3 regions of the Marinobacter xiaoshiensis genome follow, and region 1 is predicted to be linked to each of the others. Evidence: predicted binding sites of a transcription regulator. Region 1 holds the regulator's gene; each other region holds the start of a gene.

Region 1 (4,286 bases):
AAGCGTGGATCAACGAACGCATTCTGGAACTGAATTCCCAGGTGGAAGGACGCTATGAAACCGTTAAATAATTCTGTGCGCAGGCTTCTTGCCACCGTTCTCGCGGCAGGCCTTATGAATTCAGCGACAGCCTTTGACCTTGACTCCGACCAGCCCATTACCGTGAGCGCCGACAGCGCTCGCCTGGACGATGGCAAAGGCATTGCCATCTACACAGGTGCGGTTGAACTGGCCCAGGGTAAAACCCGCTTGTCCGCTGAACGTGTGGTTCTCTATCGCAGCGCCGACGGCCTTAACCGCATCGAGGCCAGCGGCTCTCCTGCCCGCTATCAGCAGCCCGTTACCAGCGGTGAGGGCGAAACCGATGCCAAAGCAAAAAACATTACCTGGTCTGCCACTGACAAACAGCTCACCTTTGAACGTGAAGCGGTGATTGAGCAGAATGGCAACGTATTTCGCGGCGATATCATTCATTACGACACTGAACAACGAGTGGTTACGGCGGAAGGCGGCGAGGATACCGGAGCCGGCCCCGGACGGGTAGAGATGGTTATCCAGCCCCGAGGCAACAGCACAGACTCCACCCAATAACAGCTGATTACAGTAAACAGGAATCCGATGGCAGTCCTCAGAGCGAGTAACCTGGCAAAAAGCTATAAGCAAAAGAAAGTCGTCATCGATGTGTCGCTTGAAATTCGCAGCGGTGAAATCGTTGGCCTTCTGGGGCCAAACGGAGCAGGCAAAACCACCTGTTTTTACATGATAGTCGGGCTGGTGAACGCAGATAATGGCCGTATCACCATCGATAGCCAGGACATCACCCCCCTACCCATGCATGGTCGGGCGCGCAAAGGCATTGGTTACCTGCCTCAGGAGGCTTCCGTGTTCCGCAAACTATCAGTGCGCGACAACATCATGGCAATTCTGGAAACCCGCAAGAACCTGAGCCGAGCCGAGCGTCTGGAAAAAGTTGAGCAATTGCTGGAAGAATTCCATATCACCCACATCCGTGACAGTGTGGGCATGGCTCTTTCTGGAGGGGAAAGGCGCCGGGTGGAGATTGCCCGCGCCCTGGCCATGGAGCCCGCCTTCATTCTTCTGGACGAGCCCTTTGCCGGGGTAGACCCCATTTCTGTCAGCGATATCAAACAGATTATCCGCCATCTCCGGGACAAGGGCATTGGTGTGCTGATCACCGACCACAACGTGCGGGAAACTCTTGATATCTGCGAGAACGCTTACATCGTATCTGGCGGGCACATTATTGCTTCTGGAAATGCCGAAACCATCCTGGCCAACCAGCAAGTAAAAGAGGTTTATCTTGGCAACGAATTCCGACTCTAAGCCATGTTTTCGGTATGACGGCATGCCCGCTCGATTGTTTTGCTGACCCGGAGCAAGTAAACTCGGCAGAGAACTTGCTAGGATAACTTTTAATGGCGGCAAGTGGCCGACACATAAAGAATTTTTAGCCGTAGCAAGAAATTCAGAGCGGGTATAAGTGACGGATCCTGAGCGATGGTTATGAAAGCCTCATTACAATTAAAGCTGGGTCAAAGCCTGACCATGACGCCCCAGCTGCAACAGGCGATCAGGCTTCTACAGCTATCAACCCTCGACCTCCAGCAGGAAATCCAGCAAGCACTGGAATCCAATCCACTGCTGGAATCCCAGGATGATGACGATCAAATCGACACATCCACTGCGGATAACGAGCAGGACAAGGACAACACCTCAAACGACACCAGTTCAGAGACAGCCCCCGATTCATCCAGTTCTGACTGGGATGAAAGCGAGAACGGCCCCGACTGGCAAACCGAAAATGAAATACCCGACACGATTCCTGACGACCTGCCCGTAGATACCGCGTGGGACGACATCTATCAGTCCGCCCCTGCTCCGGCAGCGCGCAACGAAGACGAAAGCGACCACGATTTCGAGACCCGCAACTCCCCTAGTGAAACCCTTCGGGACCATCTTGAGTGGCAATTGAACCTCACTCCCTTTGGCGAGCGGGATCAGGCCATTGCTCACGCTCTTATGGACGCCGTTGACGAGCAGGGCTACCTCACAAGCCCTTTGGAAGAGATCTACAGCGGCCTGACGAACGATACGGATGACGACCCCCTGGAGATGGACGAAGTCGAAGCAGTGCTGCGCCGGTTGCAGTTCTTCGATCCTCCCGGGGTGTTTGCGCGAGATCTCCAGGATTGCCTGCTGATTCAACTCAACCAATTGCCACCAGAGACACCCTGGCTTGCCCAGGCAAAGCTGGTAATCACACATTATATAAACCTGCTGGGCAACCGTGATTACGCTCAGCTGCTTCGCCGCAGCCGCCTTAAGGAAGACCAGTTGCGCGATGTGCTGGCACTTATTACCAGCCTCAACCCGCGCCCCGGTGACATCATTGATCGCACAGAGCCGGACTACGTGATTCCCGATGTTATCGTGCGCAAACACAATGACCGCTGGCGTGTTGAGCTGAATCCGGAAATTGCGCCGCGCATACGCGTGAATGCCAGCTATGCTTCATTAATAAAACGTGCGGATAGCAGCGCAGACAACACCTATCTGCGCGACCAGCTTCAGGAGGCAAAATGGTTCATCAAGAGCCTCCAAAGCCGCAACGAAACACTGCTGAAGGTAGCAACCCGGATTGTTGAATATCAGCAGGGTTTTCTGGATCACGGTGAAGAAGCGATGAAACCGCTGATCCTGTCGGATATTGCCCAGCTTGTGGAAATGCACGAATCGACCATTTCCCGTGTGACTACGCAGAAATACATGCATACACCGAGGGGCGTTTTCGAGCTGAAATATTTTTTCTCCAGCCACGTCAGTACCGATGAGGGCGGAGAATGCTCATCAACAGCCATTCGGGCAATGATCAAAAAGCTCATTGCTGCAGAAACACCGAAAAAGCCGTTGAGTGATAACAAAATTGCAGCCATGCTGGGAGAAGAAGGAATCAAAGTGGCGCGACGCACTGTTGCAAAATACCGCGAAGCCATGAACATTCCGCCCTCAAATGAACGCAAGCGACTGGTTTAAATCCGGCGCAGCAAATGGTTTTCGCTGGTGCAGCCATGCGCCAGCACTCAGACCGGCTCCCTGAGCCGGAAAGGATGACAACAGGAGACGTCTATGCAACTCAACATTTCAGGCCGTCACGTAGAGCTGACACCCGCTCTGAAAGACTATGTAGCCGAGAAGTTTGAACGACTCGAGCGGCACTTCGACCACATCAGTAACTGCCAGGTAACATTGGAAGTAGATAAGGTTCGGCAGATTGCAGATGCGACGCTCCACGTGGTTGGTGGTGAGATTCACGCAAAGGCGGAAAATGAGGATATGTACGCAGCCATCGACGGACTCGTCGACAAGCTTGATCGTCAGATCCTCAAGCATAAAGAAAAGACTGTAGACAGGATGCAGGGACACACCGCCCGCTAGGCGAGTGTTTTCAGGCATGTCATCTAATCAAGCTGCGACGCGAACTACGCGTCGCAGCTTTTTTCACGGAAGCGCGGTCGATTCATGAGCGACACAACTCTGACAATAGACAACATCCTTGTGCCGGAGCTGACTCTGTGCAATGTTCCCGCATCAAGTAAAAAGCGGGTTCTGGAGACCATTGCCGAGCAGATTCGGGAACACAACGATTCGGTCAACGAAAGTCAGATCTTCAATAATCTGATTGCCCGGGAGCGGCTTGGCAGCACTGGAATTGGCCAGGGGATAGCCATTCCCCATTGTCGCCTCGAAGGCCTTGAGCAGGTTATCGGCGTGCTGATGACTCTGGAAGAAGCTGTCGAATTCGACGCTATAGACAACCAGCCAGTGGACCTTCTGTTCGCACTTATTGTGCCCAAAGAAGCCACCAGCGAGCATCTTGAGCTGCTTAGCCAGCTCGCTGAAAAATTTAACGAGCGCTCATTCTGCGACGCTCTCCGACAGTGTGAAGATGCACGAACACTGTTCCAACGCATGACCGCCACAAGCGGCTGACATCCATTCGGGCAACAGGTTATTTCACTATGAAACTGATCATTGTCAGTGGCCGGTCAGGTTCCGGCAAGAGTACCGCTCTGCACGTACTGGAAGACCTGGGATACTACTGCATTGATAACCTGCCAATCGGGTTGCTGTTCCCCCTGACACGGGAAGCCGCAAACCAGCCAGCACCGGGGCGGCTGGATAAAATGGCCGTCAGCATTGATGCCCGAAACCTCTCTGGCGAGCTGGCCAATTTCGAAGAGATTCATCGCAAGCTCCGGCGAGAT
Region 2 (4,286 bases), on a different contig from region 1:
CCGCGCCGAATCCGGCAGGCTGACCGCAGGGTTGGTGCCCATAATCCAGAGCACCTTGATATCACCTCGATGCACTGCCTCAAAGAGCTCAACGGCTTTGAACCCGGGCGCCTCCGGAAGACGATCTGTACCCCAGAATCCGGCCAAACGCTCACGTGCTCCCGGGGTGTCGTATTCCATATGTGCGGCAAGGGTATTCGCCAGACCGCCTACCTCCCGGCCCCCCATGGCATTCGGTTGGCCGGTCAGGGAAAAAGGGCTGGCACCTGGCTTGCCAACACGGCCTGTGGCCAAATGGCAGTTGAAAATGGCGTTGCAATTGTCGGTACCGGCTGCCGACTGGTTAACCCCCTGGGAGAACGTTGTCACAGTGCGAGGTGTATCGGCATACCACCGATAGAACTGCTCAACCTCATGCCCGGCAAGATCACATTGGGCGGCAACTGAAGCCACCGAGGGTGCAACCTCCAGTGCGCAGGCAAGGGTTTCTTCAAAGCCACTGCAGTGCTTCGCAATATAGTCAGGATTTGTCGCCCCGTGTTGTGACAGCCACACAAGCAAGCCGTTGAAAAGAACCGTGTCTGTGCCCGGTTTCAGCTTGAGGTGAAGGTCTGCAAGGTCTGCCGTGGCGGTTCGCCGGGGGTCAATGACCACCACCCGGCGGCCCGCACGCTGTGATGCCTGCATACGCTGATAGAGCACAGGGTGGGCCCAGGCGGTGTTGCTGCCAGCCAGCACCAGAAGATCCGCGAGTTCCAGATCCTCGTAACAGCCGGGAACACAGTCCTCACCGAACGCCCGTTTGTGGGCTGCCACCGCTGATGACATACAAAGCCGCGAGTTGGTATCCACATGGGGTGTGCCAATAAACCCTTTGGCAAGTTTATTGGCAACATAATAGTCCTCTGTTAACAGCTGACCCGACAGGTACAGAGCCACAGACCCCGGGCCGTGCTGATCAACAGCATCGCGAATGGCACCGCACACTGCGGCAAGCGCCTCGGGCCAGCTTCGCTCCTCACCTTCAATTCGGGGTTTCAACAGCCTTCCGGCAGGTACCAGGGTGTCATGCAACGCTGAGCCTTTAACACACAGCTGGCCCTGATTGGCGGGGTGGCGTTTGTCGCCAGTCACTTCAGAAGGTGTCGCTGCCACACCACAACCCACACCACAGTATGGGCACGTGGTTTGAATGCTGTCAGCCGGTTTGATATTGGAATCCACGCTGCTACCTCTTCGCCTGTGTTTGATCACTGTTTGCTCAAAACCCAGATGCGAACTGCAATAACAAGGCCAGCGCAGCCCCACAAACCATGAACCTGGCCCCGAAACGCTGCGTACAGGGCCCGCGCGCCCATAACGTACCTGCGACAGACTCTCGCTTGGCACGTCTCCAACGATTCACAATGGTGCAAAACCACTCAATCCTGCACTAAAGCAAACCAGAAAAACCTTTCTAAAATTCCGCCTGAAACCTGACAAACAACACTAAAAAACTGTTTTTAAAGTATTTTTTATCACTGGCACAAGCTGTGCAATCTCCACCCTGAACATTCGAGACCACTCAGATTAAACGGGCATAGGTGCCTGCGTTCCGACAGCGGAGGGCAGGTATTTTTTTGTCTGAAAGAATGTCACGAGGTAGATAATTCATGAAAACATCACTGAACATGGTCGCAGGATCATTCAGCCGACTGGCTGGGCTGGCTGCTGCAGTCTCCCTTATGGCCAGTGCCGGCATGGCCCAGGCCGAGATTGGCCCACCAGAGAAGCCGGATTTGAAGCTCGGTTTCATCAAACTGACCGATATGGCGCCTCTGGCCATTGCCTGGGAGCAGGGCTTCTTTATGGACGAAGGCCTATTCGTTGAACTGGAAGCACAGGCCAACTGGAAGGTGCTGCTGAACAGAGTTATCACCGGCGAACTGGACGGCGCCCACATGCTGGCAGGCCAGCCACTGGGCGCTTCCATTGGCTATGGCACTCAGGCCAACATCATTACTGCGTTCAGCATGGACCTGAACGGCAACGCGATTACCGTTTCCAATAGTGTATGGGAGACCATGCGCCAGCACATTCCTGAGAAGGACGGAAAGCCGGTGCACCCGATCAGCGCAAGTGCCCTGAAACCGGCAGTAGAGCAATCCCGGGAGAAGGGCGAACGCTTTCGCATGGGCATGGTGTTCCCTGTTTCCACCCACAACTACGAGCTACGCTACTGGCTGGCGGCAGGTGGCCTGAACCCTGGCTACTACGCCCCTCAGAGCGGCGATACCAGCGGCACCCTTGATGCAGACGTGCACCTTTCTGTAACCCCGCCCCCACAAATGCCCGCCACTCTGGAAGCTGGCACCATTCAGGGCTATTGCGTGGGCGAGCCCTGGAACCAGCAAGCCGTGTTCAAGGGCATAGGCGTTCCGGTGATCACCGACTACGAGATCTGGCCCAACAACCCGGAGAAGGTATTCGGTGTCAGTCAGGCCTGGGCCGAAGAGAATCCCAATACCCACTTGCACCTGCTGCGCGCCCTGATTCGCGCCGCTTACTGGTTGGATGAAAACAACAACACCAACCGGGAAGAGGCCGTCGAGATCCTTGCTCGCCCGAGCTACGTGGGCGCAGATGCCGAAGTCATTGCCAACTCCATGACAGGCACTTTCGAATACGAAAAAGACGATGTCCGGGGCGTGCCAGATTTCAACGTCTTCTTCCGCCACTACGCCACCTACCCGTATCCGTCCGATGCCATCTGGTATCTCTCGCAGATGCGCCGCTGGGGCCAGATAGCCGAGGCCAAACCGGATGACTGGTATATGAAAACGGCCGCACAGGTTTACCGCGGAGACATCTACGCCAAAGCAGCCCAATCCCTGATCGACGATGGTTTGATGAAGGCTGAAGATTTCCCCGATTTCAGCCAGGAAAACTTCTCCCGCCCCCATCAGGGAGCGCTGATAGATGGTGTCGCCTTTACCCCGCGCCAACCCAATGCCTACATCAACAGTTTTGCCATTGGCCTGAAAGGCTCCGATACCCCTTAACGCGCCGTTCTCAGGAGAACCACATGAGCACACTAATGAACACAAGCTCCAGAATTCGACGTTTCGGTGGGCTGAAAGCACTGACAGATCGATTCACTGGCATGGAGCTGGCCCGAACCGGCAAGCAGCTGGTACTCCCGATGGTCGGCATTCTGGTCTTCCTCGGTTTCTGGCATCTGGCTGCACCCCAGGTGAACACCTCGTTGGGCTCCTTCCCTGGCCCGGTGCAAGTCTGGGAGCAGAGCGGACAGCTCTGGCAGGAGCACATCAATCAAAGGGAACGGGCGGACAAGTTCGTAATAATGCAGGAGGATCGAAATGCTCGAATTCTGGCTAAAAACCCAGACGCCGAAGTCAAGATCCGAAGCTACCCCGGTGCCCCGACGTTTGTGGACCAGATTGCCACCAGCTTGATCACCGTCATGACGGGTTTCCTTCTGGCAACGGCGATCGCCGTCCCACTGGGCATAGTGCTGGGTCTTAACCGGCACCTTCAAGCAGCGATCAACCCACTGATCCAGATATTCAAACCCGTTTCGCCACTAGCATGGCTACCTCTGGTCACCATGGTGGTATCGGCTACTTACGTCAGTGAAGACCCGATGTTCGAGAAGTCATTCCTCACCTCGATGATCACCGTCACCCTGTGCAGCCTTTGGCCCACCCTGATCAACACAGGCGTTGGCGTAGCTGCGGTGAATCCCGACCTGTTGAATGTCTCGCGGGTTCTGCGGTTGTCATTCTGGACCCACGTGATGAAGGTCGTTCTTCCATCCTCGATACCCATAATCTTCACCGGGCTTCGCGTCTCGCTCGGCATTGCCTGGATGGTGTTGATTGCTGCTGAGATGCTGGCGCAGAGCCCCGGGCTTGGCAAGTTTGTCTGGGATGAGTTCCAGAACGGTAGCAGCCAGTCCTTGAGCCGGATCATGGCGGCCGTGCTGGCCATCGGTTTTATCGGCTTTGTACTGGATCGCATCATGTTGACGCTTCAGAAGAAAATTGCGTGGAACGAGTAACGGAGAAACTTATGAGCAAGCCCCATTTGGAACTGACCGGCGTGGAAATGTCTTTTGATACACCCAAGGGCTCCTTTATTGCACTGGATAACATCAACCTGAAAATCAAAAAAGGTGAGTTTGTCTCCCTGATTGGCCATTCCGGCTGCGGTAAATCCACAGTCCTGAACATCGTCGCCGGCCTGCTGCAAGCTACCAAGGGCGGATGCATTCTGGATGGCCATGA
Region 3 (4,286 bases), on a different contig from region 1:
AGGCGCATTGTTAACGCTGAGATTGAATGAAAAAGTCCCCGCCGTTGAAATATAAGTATCGTTGAGCACCGAGCCGGCGGGGGCTGGTGTGGTTGGGTGCTGAATTGGCGCAGTAGTTGTCGCGGAAGCGCTCAGTCCGGGCGCACTGGATATTTGATCGGCCATCGCACGGGCGGTGGGCAATCCCCCCAAGTCTACTGAATAGGAAGGAGTACCATCGGTGTAGCTGACATCGAACATTTCGCCAAGAATGTCATTATAAGACAAGGGCACCACATCCCGCACTCGGGATTCCAGCACGGGTTGGCGGGAATCCAGGTTCACGTCAGTACGCAAACTGGTAGTACGGCGCGGCGCCAGGTTATCGGTGGCAATTTCAAGATTGCCACGAATGCCTGACAGATTACCGTCATCATCGGCCGTATAGCCTTGCACTTTCATAGACTGGTTGTTAACCACAAAACCGTCTTTATCAATAGTGAACTGCCCTGCCCGCGTGTAACGGGTTTCGCCACCGGCATTCAGGATAAAAAAGCCATCACCACTGATGGCCATATCCAAACCGCTATCGGTAAAGCTGATGTTGCCCTGGCTAAAAGACTGTTTGATGTCCTGAACGTTTACGCCGTCACCAATGGGATTGGAACCACCGCTCAAAAAGCCACTGGCATACAGGTCGCCAAACTGAACCTTGCTCCCTTTGAACCCCACCGTACTGGCGTTGGCAATATTGTTGCCGGTTACGTCCAGATCTACCGCTGCAGCCCGCAGGCCACTGAGCCCCGTATTAAAAGCCATAATTCACCCCTGGTCTGACACCGGAATTAATTGATTTGTTGAACATCTGACAGCGCGATGGAACCCATGCCGGCCAGATTGAGAGTAACGGACCCGCCCTGCCCCAAAGACACGCTGTCTACGTTAGCGCTGACAAGGGTTGGAAGCTGCAAGCTGCCCTGCGGATACGATGCTTCAGCCACAATTCGATAAGGGCCTGGCGGCAAGCTATTGCCGTTACCATCCTTGCCGTCCCAGCTGAACGCTTTAACTCCGGCGGAACTGCTGCCAAGATCAATCTGACGAACAAGTTCACCGTTGGGGCTCTGGATAGACAGGCGGACGCCACCGGTGGATGCAGGCACCTGAATATTGCCGGAGATTTCACCCTCCGCACCAAGAATGCCGACTTCTGATGGCGCCAGTACCGTCTTTCCAACCATTGCAGAGGCTTGCAGTGCCTGTGTGGAGCGGAACTGTCCCACTACATCCTGAACCGTGCCCGACAGCTTCTGCATTTCTTCCAGTGAACTGAACTGGGCAAGCTGGGAAATAAACTCACCATTATCTTGAGGCTCTAGCGGATTCTGGTTTTTCAGCTGCGCCAGCATCAGCTCCATGAACTCGTTTTTGCCGAGGTCGCCTTTGCCGCTGGTACCGCTCTGTGGCTGGCTTCTGTAATTCGCCAGTACATCTGAGGCTTCTGTTGCGTTAATTGCACTCATGATTCAATCCCCGCCCCGTTACTGCTGACCAAGTGTCAGGATGCGCTGCATCATGGATTTAGCCGTGTTCATAATGTCCACGTTCATTTGAAAGCTTCTTGAGGAAGACATCATGTCTGCCATTTCTTCCACCACGTTCACGTTGGGATAAAACACATAGCCGTCTTCATTAGCGGCCGGGTGGTGGGGCTCGTATCGCATTTGCAACTCTGCATCGCTTTCAACAATGCCTTCCACGCGAACGCCCGCACCAGCATCCTCTCCTGCCTGAACCCCAAAACCTTGCTGGCCCGGATTCATCATGGATTGCTGGATCGCCGAGAAAACCGGCTTGCGCGCACGATAGGTAGTATCCGTGCTGGAACTCGCCGTCTCTGCGTTAGCAATGTTTGAAGCGGTAGTATTCAGCCTCAGCGATTGCGCTGTCATGCCGGAACCGGCGATATCAAATATGTTGCCCAGTGACATGGTGATACTCCTTCACAAATCGTGGAACTGCGGATTACTCGCCTTTCAGGGCTTTGGTCAGGCCGGTAAATTTACTGTTCAAAAACTGGAAACTCGCCTGGTAATCCATCGCATTACGCATGAACCGGGTCTGTTCTGCCTGGGCGTCCACCGTGTTGCCGTCTACCGAGGGCTGATCTGGTACCCGATACAGCAAATCTGAATCACCCCCACCTGCCGCGGTATCCATATGACCTGCATGGGTTTTCTCCATGCTGATGCCGCTCAAACTGTCCTGGGCTTTCTGCATCATGGCCTGAAAGTCCACATCGCGAGCCTTGAAGCCCGGCGTATCGGCGTTGGCAAGATTGTTCGCCAGGATTTCAGCACGCTGAACCCTCGCCTGCAGCGCATGCTGGTGAATACCAAGAGCTCTATCAAAAGTGATTGCCATACAACCTCCGAAATACTGTCACCAGCCATGTTGAGCTTTGCCGGTTTCGTTCTATGGCAGAACTAAAGCAATGCTGATGCCAGATTTTGGAAGCACACTGAATTCGGGCACTTTAAGGGGATTAAAGAGAGGGGAAGAGCAATAATGCAGATAAAGAAACGGCAAAGCCTGATAAAAGCGGCAAGGTGTTTCCCCCGCTGAATCAGCAGGGGAGGCTGACCTGGCCACTACCCAGGCCAGCGCGCAACAAATTCCGACAACTCAGGTCTGGGAACTGCAGGCTTGTTCGAGGATACAGTGCCGGTGTAGAGAAAGCCGATTATAGACTCCCCCTCTTCAAGGCCAAGCCCCTCCAGAACCAGCCGGTTGTATACCAGCTCACCTGTACGCCACATAACCCCATAGCCGGCATCCTGAAGGGAAAGCCCCAGATAACTCATACTGGCACCGGCCGAGAGTATCTGTTCAACTTCCGGAACTTTCGGGTGGGGTTTGGGGGACGCAATTCCCACAATGATCATGGGGGATCTGTGAGCCTTATTGCGTATAATATCGAGCTTCTTATCATCGGTTTTACCCCTTAAATCGGAGTAGCCAACCGCGAGTACCTCACCCAGCGCATCCAGATCTTCACCTTCAATTACCAGATAACGCCATGGGCGCAGCAGCGCATGGTCGGGCGCTCGGGCTGCACACCTGAATGCCCGATCAAGAGTTGCGGCATCAGGAGCTGGCGCTTCCAGCCGTGGCTCAGATGCCCTGTTGAGCAAAAAGTCAGTGACTGAACTCATATCAATAGTTTTCCAATAACTGAATCCGGCCCAGTTTGCCTTCAAACCGTGCCGGTGAATTGTGGGTTATACGTAATACTGCTAACCTTTAGTCGTACTTCCAATCTGTGCTCTCAAAGATGCCTTACAAACTACAAACCAACTTGAATGGTTCCAGCACCATGAGTGATCAGCTTACATGATGAGTGCTCCGGCAGATCTGCGCAATGCCAGCAATAGCTTGGGGAAATCTCTGGCATCCGAGGCTCAGAACAGGTCGGTAGCCATCCCCCCTATGCCCGACTATAGCGGGCGAGTATTGGCATATACGGCAACCGCCATCATCATTGTAATGGGGGTCTGGGAAGAAGTATTCCAGACCTGGCACTTGTGGCTGGTTGCTGGCGCCCTGGTCTGGCCCCATGTTGCGCACCTGTTAAGCCGCCGCACGTTTTTGAAAAACTCCCCCCGCATTCGTCAGAAAATGCTGACGGTTGATTGCGTAATTGGAGGTGGCTTTATCGGCTGTATAGGGCTGGTAGCCATTCCATCTGCTTCGGCCGGGCTCATGATGATGTTCAGCGCGCTGATCATAGGCGGCATCAGGCAATGGCTTATTGGCTGCGTGTTCATGGTTGTATCCGCCCTGGCTTTTTTAGCTGTTCTGGGTACTGCGGATTCATTTCAATCACCTCTGCTCACCAGCCTGTCCTCTATACTGGCCACGGGCTTTTACATCTGTGTAACAGCCTTTTACTCGCACCAGCAGGCCCGTGCCCTCATGCTGGCAAAAACCCAGATTCAAAACCAGCGGGAGCAGTCCATAGCGCTCTCCCACAAGCTGTCCAAATACCTCTCTCCCCAGGTATGGCAATCCATTTTTACCGGGGAAAGGGACGTGCGCCTTGAAACCCAACGTAAAAAGCTGGCCGTATTTTTCTCCGACATAAAAGGCTTTACCGAGCTGTCGGAAGAAATGGAGCCAGAGGCGCTTACAGAATTGCTCAACCACTACTTCAACGGTATGTCTGAAGTGGCCCTCAGGTATGGTGGCACCATCGACAAGTTCGTGGGCGACTCCATCATGATTTTCTTTGGCGATCCCACAAGCCG

What was found. Region 1 encodes sigma-54, which starts transcription at its own class of promoters, with help from an activator protein. Its sites were predicted from a motif close to ANTGGCATNNANNTTGCTNT; they were not measured.
Region 2: a site for sigma-54 is predicted at 1,520-1,539, ahead of RKA07_RS01810 (CmpA/NrtA family ABC transporter substrate-binding protein). Genes of this name have one in related genera too.
Region 3: a site for sigma-54 is predicted at 2,468-2,487, ahead of flgB (flagellar basal body rod protein FlgB). Genes of this name have one in related genera too.

Annotation. Positions count from the first base shown of each region.
Region 1 covers NZ_JAVMBO010000007.1:184,880-189,165, reverse strand. The annotation lists gene lptC (LPS export ABC transporter periplasmic protein LptC) at 1-71, shown strand, start outside; gene lptA (lipopolysaccharide transport periplasmic protein LptA) at 55-591, shown strand; gene lptB (LPS export ABC transporter ATP-binding protein) at 619-1,344, shown strand; gene RKA07_RS04660 (RNA polymerase factor sigma-54) at 1,519-3,054, shown strand; gene hpf (ribosome hibernation promoting factor) at 3,148-3,456, shown strand; gene ptsN (PTS IIA-like nitrogen regulatory protein PtsN) at 3,541-4,011, shown strand; gene rapZ (RNase adapter RapZ) at 4,041-4,286, shown strand, end outside.
Region 2 covers NZ_JAVMBO010000003.1:396,325-400,610, forward strand. The annotation lists gene RKA07_RS01805 (nitrate reductase) at 1-1,224, opposite strand, end outside; gene RKA07_RS01810 (CmpA/NrtA family ABC transporter substrate-binding protein) at 1,725-3,041, shown strand; gene RKA07_RS01815 (ABC transporter permease) at 3,065-4,060, shown strand; gene RKA07_RS01820 (ABC transporter ATP-binding protein) at 4,072-4,286, shown strand, end outside.
Region 3 covers NZ_JAVMBO010000010.1:110,180-114,465, forward strand. The annotation lists gene RKA07_RS08055 (flagellar hook protein FlgE) at 1-798, opposite strand, end outside; gene RKA07_RS08060 (flagellar hook assembly protein FlgD) at 825-1,502, opposite strand; gene flgC (flagellar basal body rod protein FlgC) at 1,521-1,970, opposite strand; gene flgB (flagellar basal body rod protein FlgB) at 2,005-2,403, opposite strand; gene RKA07_RS08075 (nitroreductase family protein) at 2,631-3,194, opposite strand; gene RKA07_RS08080 (adenylate/guanylate cyclase domain-containing protein) at 3,373-4,286, shown strand, end outside.